DNA from 2 places in the Sulfurospirillum sp. UCH001 genome. Region 2 is predicted to be linked to the other one. Evidence: riboswitches for the same ligand, from Rfam matches in the RefSeq annotation. Region 2 holds a riboswitch; the other holds the start of a gene.
What was found. Region 2 has a riboswitch for thiamine pyrophosphate ahead of thiD (bifunctional hydroxymethylpyrimidine kinase/phosphomethylpyrimidine kinase). Riboswitches for the same ligand answer to the same signal wherever they lie in the genome.

Region 1: it holds a riboswitch for thiamine pyrophosphate, as region 2 does, so the genes downstream of both, thiC (phosphomethylpyrimidine synthase ThiC) here and thiD (bifunctional hydroxymethylpyrimidine kinase/phosphomethylpyrimidine kinase) in region 2, are expected to answer to the same signal.

What each region holds. Positions count from the first base shown of each region.
Region 1 covers NZ_AP014723.1:612,465-621,283, reverse strand. Annotated here, with positions in the region: gene UCH001_RS03195 (cation:dicarboxylate symporter family transporter) at 1-161, opposite strand, end outside; gene uvrA (excinuclease ABC subunit UvrA) at 293-3,109, opposite strand; gene UCH001_RS03185 (sulfite exporter TauE/SafE family protein) at 3,106-3,855, opposite strand; gene UCH001_RS03180 (amino acid permease) at 3,978-5,315, opposite strand; gene UCH001_RS03175 (chemotaxis protein CheX) at 5,512-5,928, shown strand; TPP riboswitch at 6,046-6,163, shown strand; gene thiC (phosphomethylpyrimidine synthase ThiC) at 6,162-8,030, shown strand; gene UCH001_RS03165 (HugZ family protein) at 8,061-8,546, opposite strand; gene UCH001_RS03160 (cupin domain-containing protein) at 8,648-8,819, opposite strand, start outside.
Region 2 covers NZ_AP014723.1:1,187,712-1,196,530, forward strand. Annotated here, with positions in the region: gene UCH001_RS05960 (cache domain-containing protein) at 1-143, shown strand, start outside; gene UCH001_RS05965 (TonB-dependent receptor) at 250-2,127, shown strand; gene UCH001_RS13215 (hypothetical protein) at 2,115-2,528, shown strand; gene UCH001_RS05975 (sensor histidine kinase) at 2,476-3,996, shown strand; gene UCH001_RS05980 (EAL domain-containing protein) at 4,007-6,007, shown strand; TPP riboswitch at 6,065-6,174, shown strand; gene thiD (bifunctional hydroxymethylpyrimidine kinase/phosphomethylpyrimidine kinase) at 6,235-7,038, shown strand; gene cytX (putative hydroxymethylpyrimidine transporter CytX) at 7,035-8,246, shown strand; gene thiM (hydroxyethylthiazole kinase) at 8,225-8,819, shown strand, end outside.

The sequences.
Region 1 (8,819 bases), 580 kb from region 2:
ATAAACCAATCAATACCTGGTTTTGTTGCAATCGCCATTTTAGGGTCATACATACCAAACGCAATACCCGCGATAATCGCAAAAACAACCCAGAAAGCTAAACTTTTAATTGTATAGCTTTTCCAGTCCTTTTTCTTTACAACATTTACTGTCTGTTCCAAGAAAGATCCTTTTGAATATTTAGATGAATCGATTATAGTTAAAAATTATGTCTAACTTATGTATGTTTCATTCTAAATGAATTCATAGGATTTTTTAAGATAAAAAGAGTTACCAAAAGAAACATTTTTATTTATTGCTTTTCTGATTCCAATTCTAATGCTAAAAATTTTCCTGTATAGCTTCCAGATGCTTCAGCGTCCCTAGCAACATCAAATGGCGTTCCTATCGCTATTATGCGCCCTCCATAGCTTCCACCTTCAGGTCCCATGTCGATCATATAGTCTGCATTTTTGATGACATCCATGTTGTGTTCTATCACTAAAACAGAGTTACCCATATCTGTGAGATGGTGTAACACTTTTACCAGTCTATCTACGTCTGCGAAGTGTAAGCCAGTGGTTGGTTCATCTAAAACATAGAGGGTATTGCCTGTATCTTTTTTACTAAGCTCTTTTGCTAGTTTGATACGCTGCGCTTCACCACCACTCAGTGTAACGGCATTTTGTCCTAGAGTGATGTAGCCCAAACCAACATCTACTAAGGTTTGAATTTTTTGATGAATTTTTGGAATGGCTTTGAAAAATTCAAAGGCTTCATCAACACTCATATCGAGTACATCAGAGATGGACTTGCCTTTGTATTTGATCTCTAACGTTTGCGCATTGTAGCGATGCCCTTTACAACTGTCACATTTCACCATAATATCCGGTAAGAAGTGCATTTCTATTTTGATTTCTCCATCGCCTTGACACTTCTCACAACGTCCACCTTTGACGTTAAAGGAGAAACGACCAACACTGTAACCCCTTATTTGCGCCTCTTTGGTTTTGGCAAAGAGTGCTCTTATCTCATCCATAACACCTGTGTAAGTCGCAGGGTTTGAGCGAGGAGTCCTACCAATAGGGCTTTGGTCAAGATAAATCACTTTATCAAGCTGATCAAGTCCTATACACTCTACTCCTGCAACCTTGTTCACTTTTTTTGCACGGTTGAGATACTCTTTGGCAACAGGAAGCAACGTTTGGAGAATCAGTGAACTTTTACCGCTACCACTCACACCTGTAATCGCCACAAGATTGCCTAAAGGAATTTTCACATCGAGATTTTGGATATTGTTAATAGTTACATTATTGAGTTCTATCCAACGCTCTTGTTTACGGTTTTCGCGGTAGTTAATGATTCGTGTGCCATTGAGGTATTGTGCTGTAAGCGTATTGCTTTTTAACAGCTCTTCATTGGTTCCTTTAAAGACCACTTCACCACCAAATTTTCCAGCCCCTGGTCCAATGTCCACGATAAAATCTGCCGTTTTAATGGTCTCTTTATCGTGTTCGACCACGATGACAGAGTTTCCTTTTTTCTGTAAGCTTCGAAGCGTACGAATCAGTTTAAGCGTGTCACGTTCATGAAGCCCAATACTAGGCTCATCTAAAACATACATAACACCTGTGAGTCCACTACCAATCTGTGAAGCAATACGAATACGTTGCGCTTCACCGCCACTGATAGTTCTTGCATCCCGTCCAAGGCTAATGTATCCAAGTCCCACATCAAATAAGAAGAAGAGCCTCTCTTTAATCTCTTTCAAAATAGGCTCAGAGATCATTTTGTGCTGTGCTTTCATAGAAGCAAAGTTCTTTTCATCTTGGAAAAAAGCTAAACATTGGTCTATTGGAAGTTCTAAAATATCTGCGATATTTTTCTTTGCAAGCCTTACCGCTAAACTCTCTTTTTTAAGACGGTATCCACCACACGTATCGCACGTCTTCTCACTCATGTAATCGCCTAGTTCTTTTTCATCTTTAAGCATATCATAGGCAATTTTGATGACACCATCCCATTTACGGGTGAGTTTATGTTTTTTCCAAAAGAAAGTCGCCTCTTCCACACCACCGTGTAAAATCGCCTTTTGCTGGTGCTCTTCAAGTTCTTCATACGGAATACGAGTACTAATGCCCGCTGCTTCACAATATGCCTCTAAAAATTTGGCATAAAAGCTTTTATTGAAGCCGTAAAAGATTTTGATTGCTCCTTCACTGATGCTTACATTTTCATTGATGATTTTTTTAAGATCGAGGGTATAGCGAATGCCTAGACCATCACATGTCGGACATGCACCTTTGGGTGAGTTAAAGGAAAACGAAAGTGGCTCAAGTGGCTCAAAACTGATCTTACAATCAAAACATGCCAAATGCTCACTGTAGTGAATATGAGAAGTTGCAAGGCCTACTTCTTCGGCATTGGCGATATCAAGTTCCACTTCACCATAACTCTCCAACAGTGCTTTTTCAATGTCAGTAGCAATTCTCTCTTTGTTCTCATCACGCACCACAACACGGTCAATAATTACTTTAATCGTGTGCTTTTTCGTTTTAGAAAGTTCTATCTCTTCATCCAAACGCACCATGACACCATCAACAAGCGCACGTACATAGCCCTTATGGCGTAAAGATTCGATCATATCAGCAAAACTACCTTTTTTCTCACGTACCAGTGGCGCTAAAATAGAAAGTTTTGTCTCAGGAGGAAGCTTTAATACCTGTTCAATGATATCTGCCACTGACATTTGTGAGATCTCTTTACCACAAAGATGACAATGCTGTTTACCAACGCGTGCATAGAGTAAACGCAAATAGTCATAAATCTCAGTAATCGTTCCTACCGTAGAGCGAGGGTTTTTGCTGGTTGTTTTTTGATCGATCGCAATAGCAGGTGTTAAACCTTCAATTTTCTCTACATCAGGCTTACCCACACGGTCCAAAAACTGTCTCGCATACGAAGAAAGAGACTCGATGTAGCGACGTTGCCCTTCTGCATAAAGCGTATCAAACGCTAGAGTACTTTTACCACTTCCACTTAAACCTGTAAAAACCACAAGCTTATTTTTTGGAATTTCTAAATTGATATTTTTTAGATTGTTCTCTTTAGCACCGTAAATTTTTATCATAGGACATTTAACTCACTTAAAATTTTATTGATTGTTAGTATAAACATAATGACATACAAGATTAAAAGGGCTCTTTTTTGCACCTTTTTTTCAACTTTATGGGAAACTTTCACCCCAAAATAGACACCGATTAACGAACCAATGCCCACAGCAACACCGGCATTATAATCCACATGCCCATGCGAAGCCAAACTGATAAACCCAGATATGGAACCAAAAATAATAAAAAAGAGTGTTGTACCAACCGCTTTTTTAATGTCCCAATTCATAAAACCTACCAAAACAGGTGTTAAGAAAATGGCACCACCCGTTCCCGTACTAATGGCAATAGCACCTATGATAACACCGACAACAAAGAGTAAACTCTTCGACTCATTCGGCTCACTTTTCGAAACAGTGGGTGCTGTAAAAAACTTATAAATAGACATCGCTAAAATCGTTGCAAAAAGAATTAAAAGCGCAATTCGAGGTAGTGCGTCAACGATAAATCCGCTAAGTGCTGCACCAAAAAGTGCACCAAATCCTAAGAAAATACCGCTGTTAAGTTGCAAGACACCTGCTTTATAGTTGACGTAGGAGCCAAACATCGAACTAAATATCATCTGCATAACAGAAATACCAATAGCCATTTTGATGTCGTAACCAAAATAAATCAATGCAGGTACAAGAATCGTTCCTCCACCGATGCCAAAGAAACCAGAAGAAAATCCTACTAAAATACCGAAAAATGCAAGCCCCACTAACATATATGCCAACTTTAATTATAAGATGATTGATTGTACTAGATGCGCTCTTAATAAACGATTTAAAGTGGATGTTAAAAGAAGATGAGCTCTTTGCATTTTAATTCATGCAAAGAGCCTAATAGTTATTTACGAGAGAGTTTATACCCAATGGCTAATACAATCAACCATGCAGGAATAAGATAAACAGAGATATTGATACCATCAATAAAAAGCATCACACCCAAAATCATCACGAAAAACGCTAGACAGATAATGTTGCCCATTGGGAACCAAAATGCTTTAAATTTAGGCTCTATGCCCTCTTTAATTTTTGCATAACGGAATTTAAGATGCGCAAAGCTAATCATAAACCAATTAACTACCAACGCTGAAACAACAAGTGCCATCAAAAACTGAAATGCACCCTCTGGCATAAAATAATTAAGCGCGACACATGTACCTGTAATGAGCGCAGAGAATAGTACGGCATTGACTGGAACGCCTTTACTGTTTAGGCGCATCATCATTTTAGGTGCATTGCCTTGTGCTGCTAAACCAAACAGCATACGTGAATTTGAGTAAACGCCACTGTTATAGACTGAAAGTGCCGCTGTTAAAACGATCGCATTGAGTACATGTGCAATAACATTTTGATTGATCGTGCTAAAAACCATTACAAATGGCGTGACTTCTTTGGTCATCTGCATCCATGGCATTAAAGACAGAAGTACCGCAAGTGCACCAATGTAGAAAATAAGAATACGGTAAATAACTTGATTGGTCGCTCTTGGAATGGTATGACTTGGATCGTCTGTTTCAGCCGCAGCAATACCAATTAACTCAAGCCCACCAAATGAGAACATGATGAATACCATCGCCATCAAAAAGCCTTTAATCCCATGTGGAAAAAAGCCGCCTTCTAATGCCCAAAGGTTACTAAAGTGTGCACTCTCGCCACCATTACCACTGACAAGCAAGTAACTACCAAATGCAATCATCGCAATAATAGCCGCTACCTTAATGATAGAAAACCAAAACTCAAATTCACCGTAAATACGGACATTGACTAAGTTTACAAGGTTAACCAAAACAAAGAAAAACGCTGCTGATGCCCATGTTGGGATGTTTGGAAGCCAAAAGTGAACAAACGTACCAATCGCTGTTAGTTCTGCCATACCTACTAAAACATAAAGAATCCAGTAGTTCCAGCCCGATGCAAAACCCGCAAATGGATGCCAGTATTTGTTTGCAAAGTGACTAAATGATCCAGCAACTGGCTCTTCAACAACCATTTCACCCAGTTGTCGCATAATCATAAATGCAATAAATCCACCCAGCGCATACCCTAAAAGTACCGCGGGACCTGTCAATTGTACGGTTGTAGAAACCCCTAAAAATAGACCTGTACCAATAGCTCCACCCAATGCAATAAGCTGGACGTGTCTATTTTGCAAGCCTCTTGAAAGCCCTTTTGTGTGCATAAAATTCCTTCAAAAAAATTAACGCGCTATTGTAGCGTTTTTCAAAAAAATTATTCCAATGCTGTGATTAAAAAATATTCTTATGTATAAAAAATTCTCTTTTTAAAATCACTTTATCATCTTAGGATTTTCTTTAATATATAATTTAAATAGTTTCAAATATAATGTTCTCTTAGCGCATATTAAGGGGTTATGAATGAATCAAGCCGTCATTGAAGCCACACGCAGTTTTTGTGAAACTATTTTATGTGAACTGCCTCAAAAAGCAGCTAATTTGGGAGAATACTTTTATGGTTCTGCCATTTCTCTTCTTGAAAACGATACAGAACACACATGGTATCTTTTCTTTGAAAAAGAGGTACTGAGTGAAATTGCATTTAACCTTCTTTTTGAAGAAAATCTTTGTGAAAATGACTTAGATGACCTTTTAAAAGAGATCGCCAACCAAATCATCGGTTCTGCAAAAGTTCTTTTAGAAGAAAAATACCCCAATAATACCTATCAACTCAATGTTCCTGAATTTATGGGCAATGTTTGTAGACCTTTTCCCATTCAGCTTCAAGACACACACCATTACCTCATCAAAAACAGTACATTTGTGATTGCACGTTAAGAAATGTAAATAAACGAAACGACACTTAAACAAACGTACTGCTTTTTAAACCCAACTCTTTTTCTTAAGTCGCCTCTTTGCATAGTTCTGTATAATCAACTTCTTTTAATTGTTTACCATTGTCTGTGGGGGTGCCGAACTTAGGGCTGAGATAATACCCCAAGAAGTCCATTAATGTGGCTTCACGAACCTGATCTGGGTAATGCCAGCGTAGGAAATAAGGAGATAAACGCATGAGTAAAGTACTCGACAATCTTGAAAAAATAGATTCATCTTACATTCAAAACTTTCCAAGTTCCAAGAAAATTTACATCCAAGGTTCACGCCCTGACATTCAAGTCCCAATGCGTGAGATAGAACTCAGTCCAACGGCTAAAAGTGATGGAACGTTCGAAGAAAACCCACCACTTCATGTCTACGATACTTCAGGTGTTTACACTGACCCAAACGTTAAAATCGACCTACACCAAGGTTTAAAGCCTATTCGTGCCAAATGGATAGAAGAAAGAGGCGATACTGAGCAACTGAGCGATTTTAGTTCTGTCTATTTTCACAAACGCCATGATGATGCCGAGCTAAACGCGCTTCGTTTCCCCAACCTCAAAAAACCACGCCGTGCAAAAAGTGGTCAAAACATCACCCAAATGCACTACGCAAAAAAAGGCATCATTACGCCAGAAATGGAGTATGTCGCCATTCGTGAAAACTGTAATCTTGAAGAGGCACGCAAAAACAAACTCCTTGGCTCTCAACACCAAGGCGAGCATTTTGGGGCAAACTTACCAGAGGTTTACACTCCTGAATTTGTCCGCCAAGAGATCGCCGCAGGTCGTGCAGTCCTTCCGCTCAATGTCAATCACCCAGAAGCCGAGCCGATGATCATCGGTCGTAACTTCATGGTCAAGATCAATGCCAACATCGGAAACTCTGCAACCACTTCATCCATCGAAGAAGAGGTCGAAAAGATGCTTTGGTCTACCCGTTGGGGTGGCGATACCGTGATGGACCTCTCCACAGGTAAAAACATCCACGAAACACGAGAGTGGATTTTGAGGAACTCAGCTGTGCCGATTGGTACCGTGCCAATTTACCAAGCCCTAGAAAAGGTCAATGGCATCGCCGAAGACTTGACATGGGAAGTATTCCGTGACACACTTATCGAGCAAGCAGAACAAGGGGTGGACTACTTCACCATTCATGCAGGTGTTCGCTTAGCATACGTACCGATGACGGCAAAACGACTAACAGGCATCGTTTCTCGAGGTGGAAGCATCATGGCTAAATGGTGTCTGCACCACCACAAAGAGAACTTCCTCTACACCTATTTTGAGGAAATCTGTGAGATTATGAAAGCCTACGATGTGGCGTTTTCACTCGGAGATGGCTTACGCCCTGGCTCACTGTATGATGCCAACGATGAAGCGCAATTTGCTGAACTGGAAACGTTGGGTGAACTTACCAAAATCGCATGGAAACATGATGTTCAAGTGATGATCGAAGGACCAGGACACGTTCCGATGCAAAAAATCAAAGAAAACATGACCAAAGAGTTAGAGGACTGTTTTGAAGCACCGTTCTATACGCTTGGACCGCTCGTCACCGACGTTGCTCCGGGGTATGATCACATCACCTCAGCTATCGGTGCAGCACAAATTGGCTGGTACGGTACCGCCATGCTCTGCTACGTTACCCCTAAAGAGCATTTAGGCTTACCAAACAGAGAAGACGTTAAAGAGGGCATCATCGCCTACAAGATCGCCGCACACGCAGCCGACCTTGCTAAAGGTTTTCCAGGAGCACAAATCAGAGATAATGCCATGAGCAAAGCCCGTTTTGAGTTTCGATGGTACGACCAGTTCAACATCGGTTTTGACCCAGACCGTGCTCGTGAATACCACGACAAAACCTTACCCGTCGAGAGTGCCAAAGTAGCACATTTTTGCTCGATGTGTGGACCAAAGTTTTGCTCCATGAAAATCTCACAAGATGTACGTGACTACGCTGCAAAAATCGGTACAGATGATGTAAGTATGGCACTTAAAAAAGGTTTGGAAGAACAAGCCGAACACTTTAAAGAGAGTGGTGGACAGATTTATCAATAAAAAGTTTTAGCCCTTTTGCAGGGCTAAAAACTACTTATTTACTCCATGATGTCCATTGCCTTCAGTTCTAGCAATCAGCTCATCCATATTTTCCCCACCCACAAAATAGGCTTTTCCAAATCCAAAGGTCGCTTCGCCGTACATTACTTTGAACTCATAGAGATTAAAGTCCAACATCTTTTTAAGTGTCCCCACCATCTTGGCATCAAACTTCTTAGCAAAAAGTCCTAACACTTCCACAAAACGCTCACTTCCTCTCTCTATCTTTTGGCTATCGCATTGTAAACTCACACGTTTTCGTGCAAACAGGTTGTCGGTTTTACTCTCGTCTTCTACAAAAAAGAGTGATGCTTTGGGATTTTTTTGCAAATTTTTAGCATGTGTTGCAATGTCGGAGATATAAACGTAAAAACGGTTATTGTTGTAAATGTAAGGTGCGTAAGAGCTAAAAGGGTGCCCTTTACTATCAAGGGTACCGATGATGGCAGTTTGAATAGTTGCGATAAATTCTTTCATGGATTCACTTTTTTATTTTTAGTCTAACACGAAGGCGTTAAAAAAGTGCTCCAAAATGCTAATTAACTCTGCAAACTAAGATTGCCTCTTTCGAGGCAATCTTATAACCACGACGGTTTTGCGTCAACCCCAACACCATCACTCTCGGTATAGCCATCTAAGCTCTTTGCTTTGGCTTGAATACAGATGAAACGAAGTGAGCTTGCATTGTCCGCTTTGATGCAACGCTCCCCTTTAGGGTCTATACGAAACGCATCGCCCTCTTTTATGGCA
Region 2 (8,819 bases):
AAATTACCACTTTAGCAGAAGGTATTGAACACCAAGAACAAGAGACATATTTGTTTGAGAATGGGTGTGAGCAAGGGCAAGGATATCTCTATGCTAAACCGATGAGTCTTAGAGACCTCAGAATTTGGATTAAAAAACAGTAAAATAATGTTATATTTCGCATACAAAAGTTAAAAGAGTTCCTAATTTTGAACTAATCGTTAATATGATAGGATAATTAGCAAAAAAATAGTTTTATGTGGGGTGTTGATGCGGAAATGGCTTTTTGTCTCTTTGTCTTTACTTGGGTGTAGCATCAATGCCTTTGGTGATAGCTCTATTGAAGGGTTATTAAATACCATTGAGAAAAAAAGTGATCTTTCTGAAAAAACAAAGCTAGAAAACAGCGGTTTTTCAACAATCTATACGCGTAATGACCTCGATATGATGCAGGTCAAATACCTCAGTGATATCTATAAATACACTATGGATGGCTATCGCACAAGCCGATATGGCTTGCCTGACCCCCTTACATACGGACCCGTTCCTTTTTCTTCCAGCATGATACGTGTTTTTATTGATGATCAAGAGATTACCACTGCAATGTACGGTAGCGGTATGGTTATTCTGGGTGACTTGGACTTAGGATTTGCAGATCATATTGAAGTGTATAATCTTTCTACTTCGTTTGTTTATTCGAGTGAACCGACATCAACACTGATTCGTATTTTTTCTAAAAAAGCTGACAGAGATGCTGGCGGAAGTGTGAAGGGCATTGTAACAAGTCGTGGAGGATCTACCCAAAATGTTCAGTATATTGGGAAAGAGAATGAAACAGATTATTTAGCGCGTATCTCTTCTTCATACGATAAACGTAAAGAGTATGAAACAAGTAAAGAGGATCTTGATCGAGATGTTAAACGGTACAACCTCTTTACGAGTATCAAAGACGACACACAAAGCGTTCTTATCAATGCCTCAAAAACCAATAAAGGTGGATGGGTCGGTCCTAGCGCAGATGCGAGTTTAGATACTTCCAAAATTGAATCAGAAGATTCCCATATAGGGTACTCTAAAACATTTGATGATCTTAAATTTTCACTTGCCTACGATGGACTTAAAGATCATGCACGCTATAAAGACTCGCTGTTGTTCTATCAAAAAGGTGTTCCTATCAATAGCATTGAGAGTAAAGCCACAAGTTCAGCACTCTCTGCAGAATTAAAATACAACACAACATTGGGAGATCATCATATTATCACGGGAGCAAAATACCGTTATAAAATGATCAAATTTGATTTTTTACAGATGAATGGAGTTGATGTACCACAAGATGGGCATACTAGACAATCCATTGGTTCCCTTTTTGTTGAAGACAGCTACGCATTTGCCGATAACATTGTCGGTACTTTGGGTGCGCAAAGCAGTAATGTTGATAATAATGGTGGTTACGAGAATGAAGATGTCCAGATGTTGCGAGCTGGCATCACCTATACGAACGATCAGTGGACATCAAAGAGTTTTGTATTTCATACAGAGAGTTATATAGAGCCCTATCTGATTGGTTCATTTTACATGAAATCAGTCTATCCAGAAAAGATGACACTTGATTCAATAGCGCAAGAATTCAAATACGAAGACGGTCCGTCGCTTTATGAATTTTTTATAAGTTATGCTTGGATTCAAGATGCACCTTATGTCAATGCTAATATGCGAGTAGATACAGCAGATGCGACAACAACCCATTTAAGTTCATACCTTCAGTACACATACCAGTATGATGCCATCAATAAAATCACCTTGGCATATCGTTATAAAGAGATTGATCATGCTGGTTATCATCAAGAATTTAGAAATCATCAAGTCATACTTCGTAACCAAAATCGCTACCATAAATTCGACTTTTTTGAAGAGATGTTTGTAACACGAAGCGAATACTATGACAACGCGGGGTTTGATCTAACGCTTGGTGTACGCTATAACATTAGTGACAATCTTATCGTTTCACTTAAAGGACAAAACCTACTTAATAAAGCAGAAAAACAGACTCTATCACGTTTTGATTTTACAACATTTACGCCGATGGAGCCTTTAAAAATACCTATTCAAGAGCGAATCGTGATGTTAGGGGTTGAATGGCTTTTTTAAAACCGCTTATCTTGCTGGTATTTTCATTCACGATTAGTTTTGCAGAAACGCCTGAACAAGAGCTTATTGTAAAAGTATTTAAACTCTTGTCTATTAACAATACACCTGTATCTGTTTATGAACACAACCCTTCTATATCGTTACGAGGAAGTACGTTTACATATGTCATTGAACAGTGTAGTCATGCTGATATGATTTATGGCTCACGTTTTGAGACATTACCACAAGCGTGTAAGACGTTACCACGTTTTACAACCGAATATGAACTTTTTCAAAATGATGAACATGTCATTGGTGCCTTTTATTGGCGGAAAGGTCGTCCTCAGTTACGCTTTAGCAAAGAGCGATGTGAGAAATTTAACATTTTTCTTCCACCAGAGTTGGTACGCTATGTTCAATAAGATGACATTCTCACGTTTCCTTACTTTTGTTACGGTACTCCTTTTAGCAGCAACATTACTTTTTTATCTTTTCTTCTCACATACAAAAAATGAGATTGCGACAAGTTTTGAGAGAACAGGTGTTGAAGAAGTTGAGGAGATATCCCAAAATATATCACGTTATATTTTAAGTTCTAATGACTCGATAAATCTCTATACAGCATTAAGAGAAAACCCCAAGTTAAGAGAAGGATTAGAGCGCTTTCTTACTACGTTTAAAACACAAAAAATTCAAAATATTTTTATCATAGATAAGCCAGATACAGACTCTATTTTGTTTCGAGTTCTTCTTGATGGTGGACAGGAAAAAAGTGACAAATTTCAGTTTGAAGAGCTTTTTGAGCCAGAAGATACTTCATGGGAAGATGTGATTCGTTTTCGAGAAGCAAAAGTGATTTATCAAAAAGATAGAGTCGATGCTCTTTGGGCAACGCTGTTATATCCTATCGTTCAAAAAGATGGTCGTGTCGCTATTTTAGCACTGGATTTTTCTAAAAAACATTATCAAAAAGTTATTTCATTTCTTGTGGGTTTAGAGAGGTTTCTCAAAGCCATGGTTCCTTTCTTACTTTTTATTTTCTTGGTGATGCTCATTGTAATCCGCATTGACAAAGAGAGGGAAAAGGAGAAAATTAAGGCTCAAAAAGCTCTTGAAGAACTCAACCTTACATTAGAAGAGCGTGTTGTTCAAGAAGTAGAAAAAAATAGGCAAAAAGATCAACAACTCATTCAGCAATCCCGTCTTGCTTCAATGGGTGAGATGATCAGTATGATTGCGCATCAATGGAGACAGCCTCTAAGTGCTATTAGCTCAACTGTGCAAGGATTGCATTTAAAACTTACTTTGAAAAAATTTGATGAGACACTCTTTATTGAAAAACTGAACGATGTTAATCGTTACGCACAATACCTTAGCCAAACAATCGATGATTTTAGACAATTTTTTAAACCAAGTAAGGCAAAAGATAAAGTAAGTTTAGAAGAGGTTATTGAGAAGGTTTTAGGAATTATTGGTGTCTCTTTAGAAAACAAAAAGATTAAGTTAATCATGGAGTATAACTCTAATGAATACATAATGACATATGCCAATGAACTGATGCAGGTTTTGCTGAATCTCATTAAAAATGCAGAAGATGTTCTTCTTGAGAATAAGATAGAAAATCCTTGGATTAAAATAGCAACGTATAAAAATGATGGTAGTGTGATTGTGTCAATCAGTGATAATGGCGGAGGAATTTCAAGTGCTGTTATCGAGCGTATTTTTGAGCCCTATTTTAGTACAAAAAACAAAAAAGACGGTACAGGATTGGGGCTTTATATGAGCCATAAAATTATTGAAGAGCATTGTGGTGGAAATTTATGTGCATCAAATGGTTTAGATGGTGCTATTTTCACAGTTACTTTACCCCGCTCATCGCTTGTAAGTTAAAGGACAATAAATGGAATCAGTTTTCAAAAAATGTATTGTAGATGCCAGAAATTTAACACTTTTATACGTTGAAGATAACGTTGGGGCACGCGCAGGTTCCATGTTGATTTTTGAAGAGTTTTTTGGACGTGTTATCGAAGCAGTTGATGGTGAAGATGGTTTGGAAAAATTTAAAAATTATCATATTGATTTAGTTATCACCGATATTACAATGCCTCAAATGAATGGTTTAGAGATGGCAGCAGCGATTCGGAAGCTAAGTCCTCAAACGCCTGTTTTGATACTCTCAGCGTACAACGAAGCTGAGTATTTTATAGAGAGTATTCGTCTAGGGGTTGAAGGGTATCTTCTGAAACCTATTGAAATAGGGCAATTTATGGATGTTTTAAGTCAAGTCATTGAAAAAATTCGCCTTAAAGCAGAACACGATAAACTCCAAACACTTTTAACCCAATACCTAGAAGTTACCGATAAAAGTGCCATCGTTTCTAAGACTGACAAACATGGAGTCATTACCTACGTGAATGATGCTTTTTGTACTATTTCTGGTTTTAGCCGTGATGAAATCATTGGTCAAAAACACAGTATTGTACGGCATAAAGATACACCACAAGAGCTTTTTCAAGATTTATGGAAAACAATAAGCAGTGGAAACTTGTGGCAGGGTATTATCAAAAATCGATGTAAAAATGGTAGCAGTTATTACATCAAAACAGCTATTAAACCTATTCTCAATAAAAAAGGCGAAGTGGTTGAGTATATCGCGCTTTACAATGATATCACGGAAGTAATGAACCCTAAAAAGCAACTTTTTGACTATATCCATAGTACCGAAGAAGCCGTAGTGGTACTTCTAAAGATAGAAGATTTTGCGACTGTTGAAGATTTTTATAGTAATGAATTAATTGAGCTTTTAGAGCGTAGATTAGGGGATAAACTTTTAGAAAATATCGCCAAAGCCTGTCCTTTTGAAAAAATTTATACGTTGGGATTTGGTGAGTATGCGTTAGCTATTGATAAAAATAAATGTCCTTTAATCGCTCTTAGCTTGGGTCAAAAGATTAAAGAGCTTCTCAAAGAGATTGAAGAAGAGATCATTCATCTCAATCAAATCGAATACAGTGCTTCGTTAATAGCTAGTTTAGCATTTGGTGGGAAAGAACCGTATCAAAGTGCACATTTTGGTATTAAAAAAGCAGAGCGCAAAAAGATTAATTTTATTCTTGCCACAGATTTGATTTTAGAGATGCAAGCCCAAGCACAGGTCAATATGGGAATCATTGTTGCGGTTAAAAAAGCGTTAAATACGTCAGGCATTATCTCTTATTTTCAACCTATCATTGATAACAAAACGAAAAAAATAGCAAAATTTGAGTCTTTAGTCAGACTTGTTGATGAAAATCACAACCTCTGGTTTCCCGCAGATTTTCTAGATATTTCTAAAAAAGGGCGTTATTACACTCAAATTACGCAAAAAGTATTGGATAACTCATTTCAGGCGTTGTATCAAACATCAGCCGACATTACGATCAATATTTCCGCTATTGATATTGAAGAGCAGGTCACACGTAACAAACTGATTAATCTTTTAGATACCCATAAAGAACATGCCCATCGCATCACGTTTGAACTACTCGAAGATGCAAGCATTAAAGAGTTTGATGTGATTAAAACGTTTATTCAAGAAGTGAAATCGCGTGGTGTTTCTATTGCTATTGATGATTTTGGAAGCGGCTACTCTAATTTTGAGCGACTCCTTGATTATGATCCAGATATTATCAAAATTGATGGCAGTTTGATTAAAAATATTGCTACGGATGATTATTCTATCTCTATTGTTAAAACGATAGTGAGTTTTGCCAATGAACATAATATCAAAACTATTGCTGAATTTGTTGAAAATGAGACAATTTTTAATATTCTTTATGCACTTGGTGTGCATTATTCGCAAGGGTATTACTTTGGTAAGCCACAGTTATTAGAAGAATACAAGGGAATTTCGGGCTTTTAAACCTGCATTTTTTTGTGCTTGAAAAAACCTATAAATCAGAGTACAATTGTCTTTAATAGTTAGTGCTAGGAGGGCTGGTAAACCAGCTGAGATAAAGAATGGTGATTCTTTGATCCTTGTGACCTGATCTGGGTAATGCCAGCGTAGGAAAGCTCAATCAAAATAACACACATCTTCTCTAAATCCCTCTGCTAACTTTTTATCTCAACAGATTTGAGGAATGATTTATGAAACATTGTTTAACGATTGCAGGCTCTGACAGCTGCGGAGGTGCAGGTATTCAAGCCGATCTAAAAGCTTTTAGTGCCAATAGCACCTATGGCATGAGTGTTATTACTGCCATTACCGCGCAAAATACTCAAGGTGTCTTTGATGTCCAAGACATTACCCCATCCGTTATAGAACATCAAATTGAAGCGATTTTTGATGACATTCGTGTAGATGCCGTAAAAATTGGTATGGTTTCTCGTCCTGAAACCATCGAAATTATCGCACAGACACTTAAAAAATACTCCTTGCCGCCTTTAGTGATTGATCCTGTGATGATCTCGAAAAGCGGATATGACCTTTTGCAACCCGAAGCCAAAAGAGCACTTATTGACATTCTTTTACCGATGGCGACACTTATTACCCCCAATCTTCCAGAAGCAGAAGTGATCGTGGGTTATAAAATCGATACGATTGAGCTTATGAAAAAAGCAGCGCTTGATTTGCATAAACTTGGTTGTAAATACGTTCTTGTTAAAGGAGGGCATTTGGAAAATGATGCCACCGATGTTCTTTATGATGGTGAGACGTTTCATCTGTTACATTCAGCTCGTCTAAAAACCATCAATACTCATGGAACAGGCTGTACCCTTTCTTCTGCCATCGCAGCAAACCTTGCAAAAGGACTACCAGTAAAAGAAGCCGTTGAAGCAGCAAAAGCGTACATTACAGAAGCGATTACGCATGGCTTTAAATTAGGACATGGCGTTGGTCCCGTGCACCATTTTTACGCACTTTATACAAAAGCAGGAATTGAGTCATGATGGAAGAAAAAACAACTTTAAGTGGTTTTGGGCTCTTTGCACTTTGGTTTGGTGCTGCTGTTTCAATGGCGGAGATTTTTACGGGTGGACTTTTAGCGCCATTAGGGTTTGAGCAAGGATTAAAAGCTATTCTGTTAGGGCATCTGATTGGTGGATTGATTTTAATCTTAGGTGGTTATATTGGAGCTCAAAGTAAACTTCCAGCCATTATGTCCACACGCATCTCTTTTGGTCATTATGGCTCCTACCTTTTCTCACTTCTCAATGTTTTTCAACTCATTGGTTGGACGGCTGTGATGATTATTTCTGGTGGACGTGCTGCTAATGAACTTGGAGTTGCACTTTTTGGATTTGACAGTATCAATACATGGGCAATTGCTATTGGGATTTTTATAGGTCTGTGGATTTGGCTTGGAAAAGTAGGGTTCCAAAAACTCAATGTTGTAGCTGTTGTTCTTCTTTTTGTTCTCACACTAATTTTATGTGGAGTTGTTTTTAAAGAAGGCAATATTTTACTAGCTGCACCCACAGATGAAATGAGTTTTGGAGCTGCATTAGAGCTTAGCATCATTATGCCTCTATCATGGCTTCCTCTGATTTCTGATTATACACGTTTTGCTAAGAGTAGAAAATCTGGCCTTGTTGGTAGTTTTATGGGGTATTTTATCGGTAGTTCATTGATGTATGCGATTGGCTTAGCGATTGCATTGTATGCAAAAGACGCAAGTGTAGGCTCTATGATGATGACGCTCAATTTAGGATTTGCTGCGCTTGGAATTGTACTTCTTTCTACCATTACAACAACATTTCTTGATGCGTATTCAGCAGGGGTGACATTTACCAATATTTTCCCGCAAATGAGCGAGCGAAAAATTGCTTTTGCAATGGCTATTATTGGGCTTTTGATTGCTATTTTTACTCCTATTGAGCAGTATGAAACCTTTTTATATGCTATAGGTTCAGTTTTTGGACCGTTATTTGCCATTTTGCTAAGTGATTATTTTATCTTTAAAAAAGAGCAAATTGAGCCTTCTTTGTCGTTGCACATAGGAGCACTCATCGTTTGGGCGATTGGAGTAGGGCTCTATTATTGGTTTATGACGTTTGATTTACCACTCGGTTCAACGCTTCCTACGATGCTTGCAACAAGCATGATATTTATTATTACGAAAAAGGTTATGGCAACATGGACATTCAAGATCAATTGAACGAAGTTTTTGTAGCACTCCAAACAAAGCGAGCTTTGGTACATCATATCACCAACTATGTGACGGTCAATGACTGTGCTAACGTCGTTTTAGCCATTGGTGCTTCTCCTATTATGGCAGATGAAATAGACGAAGTAGCAGAGATGGTTGGCATTTGTGATGCACTTGTTTTAAATATTGGAACGGCAAATGAACGAACCCTTGCCTCTATGGTAGAAGCAGGTAAAGCGGCAAATGCTAAAGGGATTCCTGTAGTTCTTGATCCTGTAGGAGTAGGGGCAACATCTTTTCGAAAAAAGAGTGTTGCAGAACTCATGAATACAATCTCGTTTAGCATTATTCGTGGCAATATGGCTGAGATTAAAACCATTGCGGGGCTTGAATCTAAAAGCGCTGGAGTTGATTCGTTAGAAGAAGAGAGTGATGGTGCTATTATTGCTTCCCATTTAGCTAAAAAATTAGGATGCGTGATTGCAATAACCGGTAAAACTGATATTGTAGCTGATGCAAAAGAGTGTTATATTCTAGAAAATGGTGATGTTGCTTTAACAAATGTCACCGGTACTGGATGTA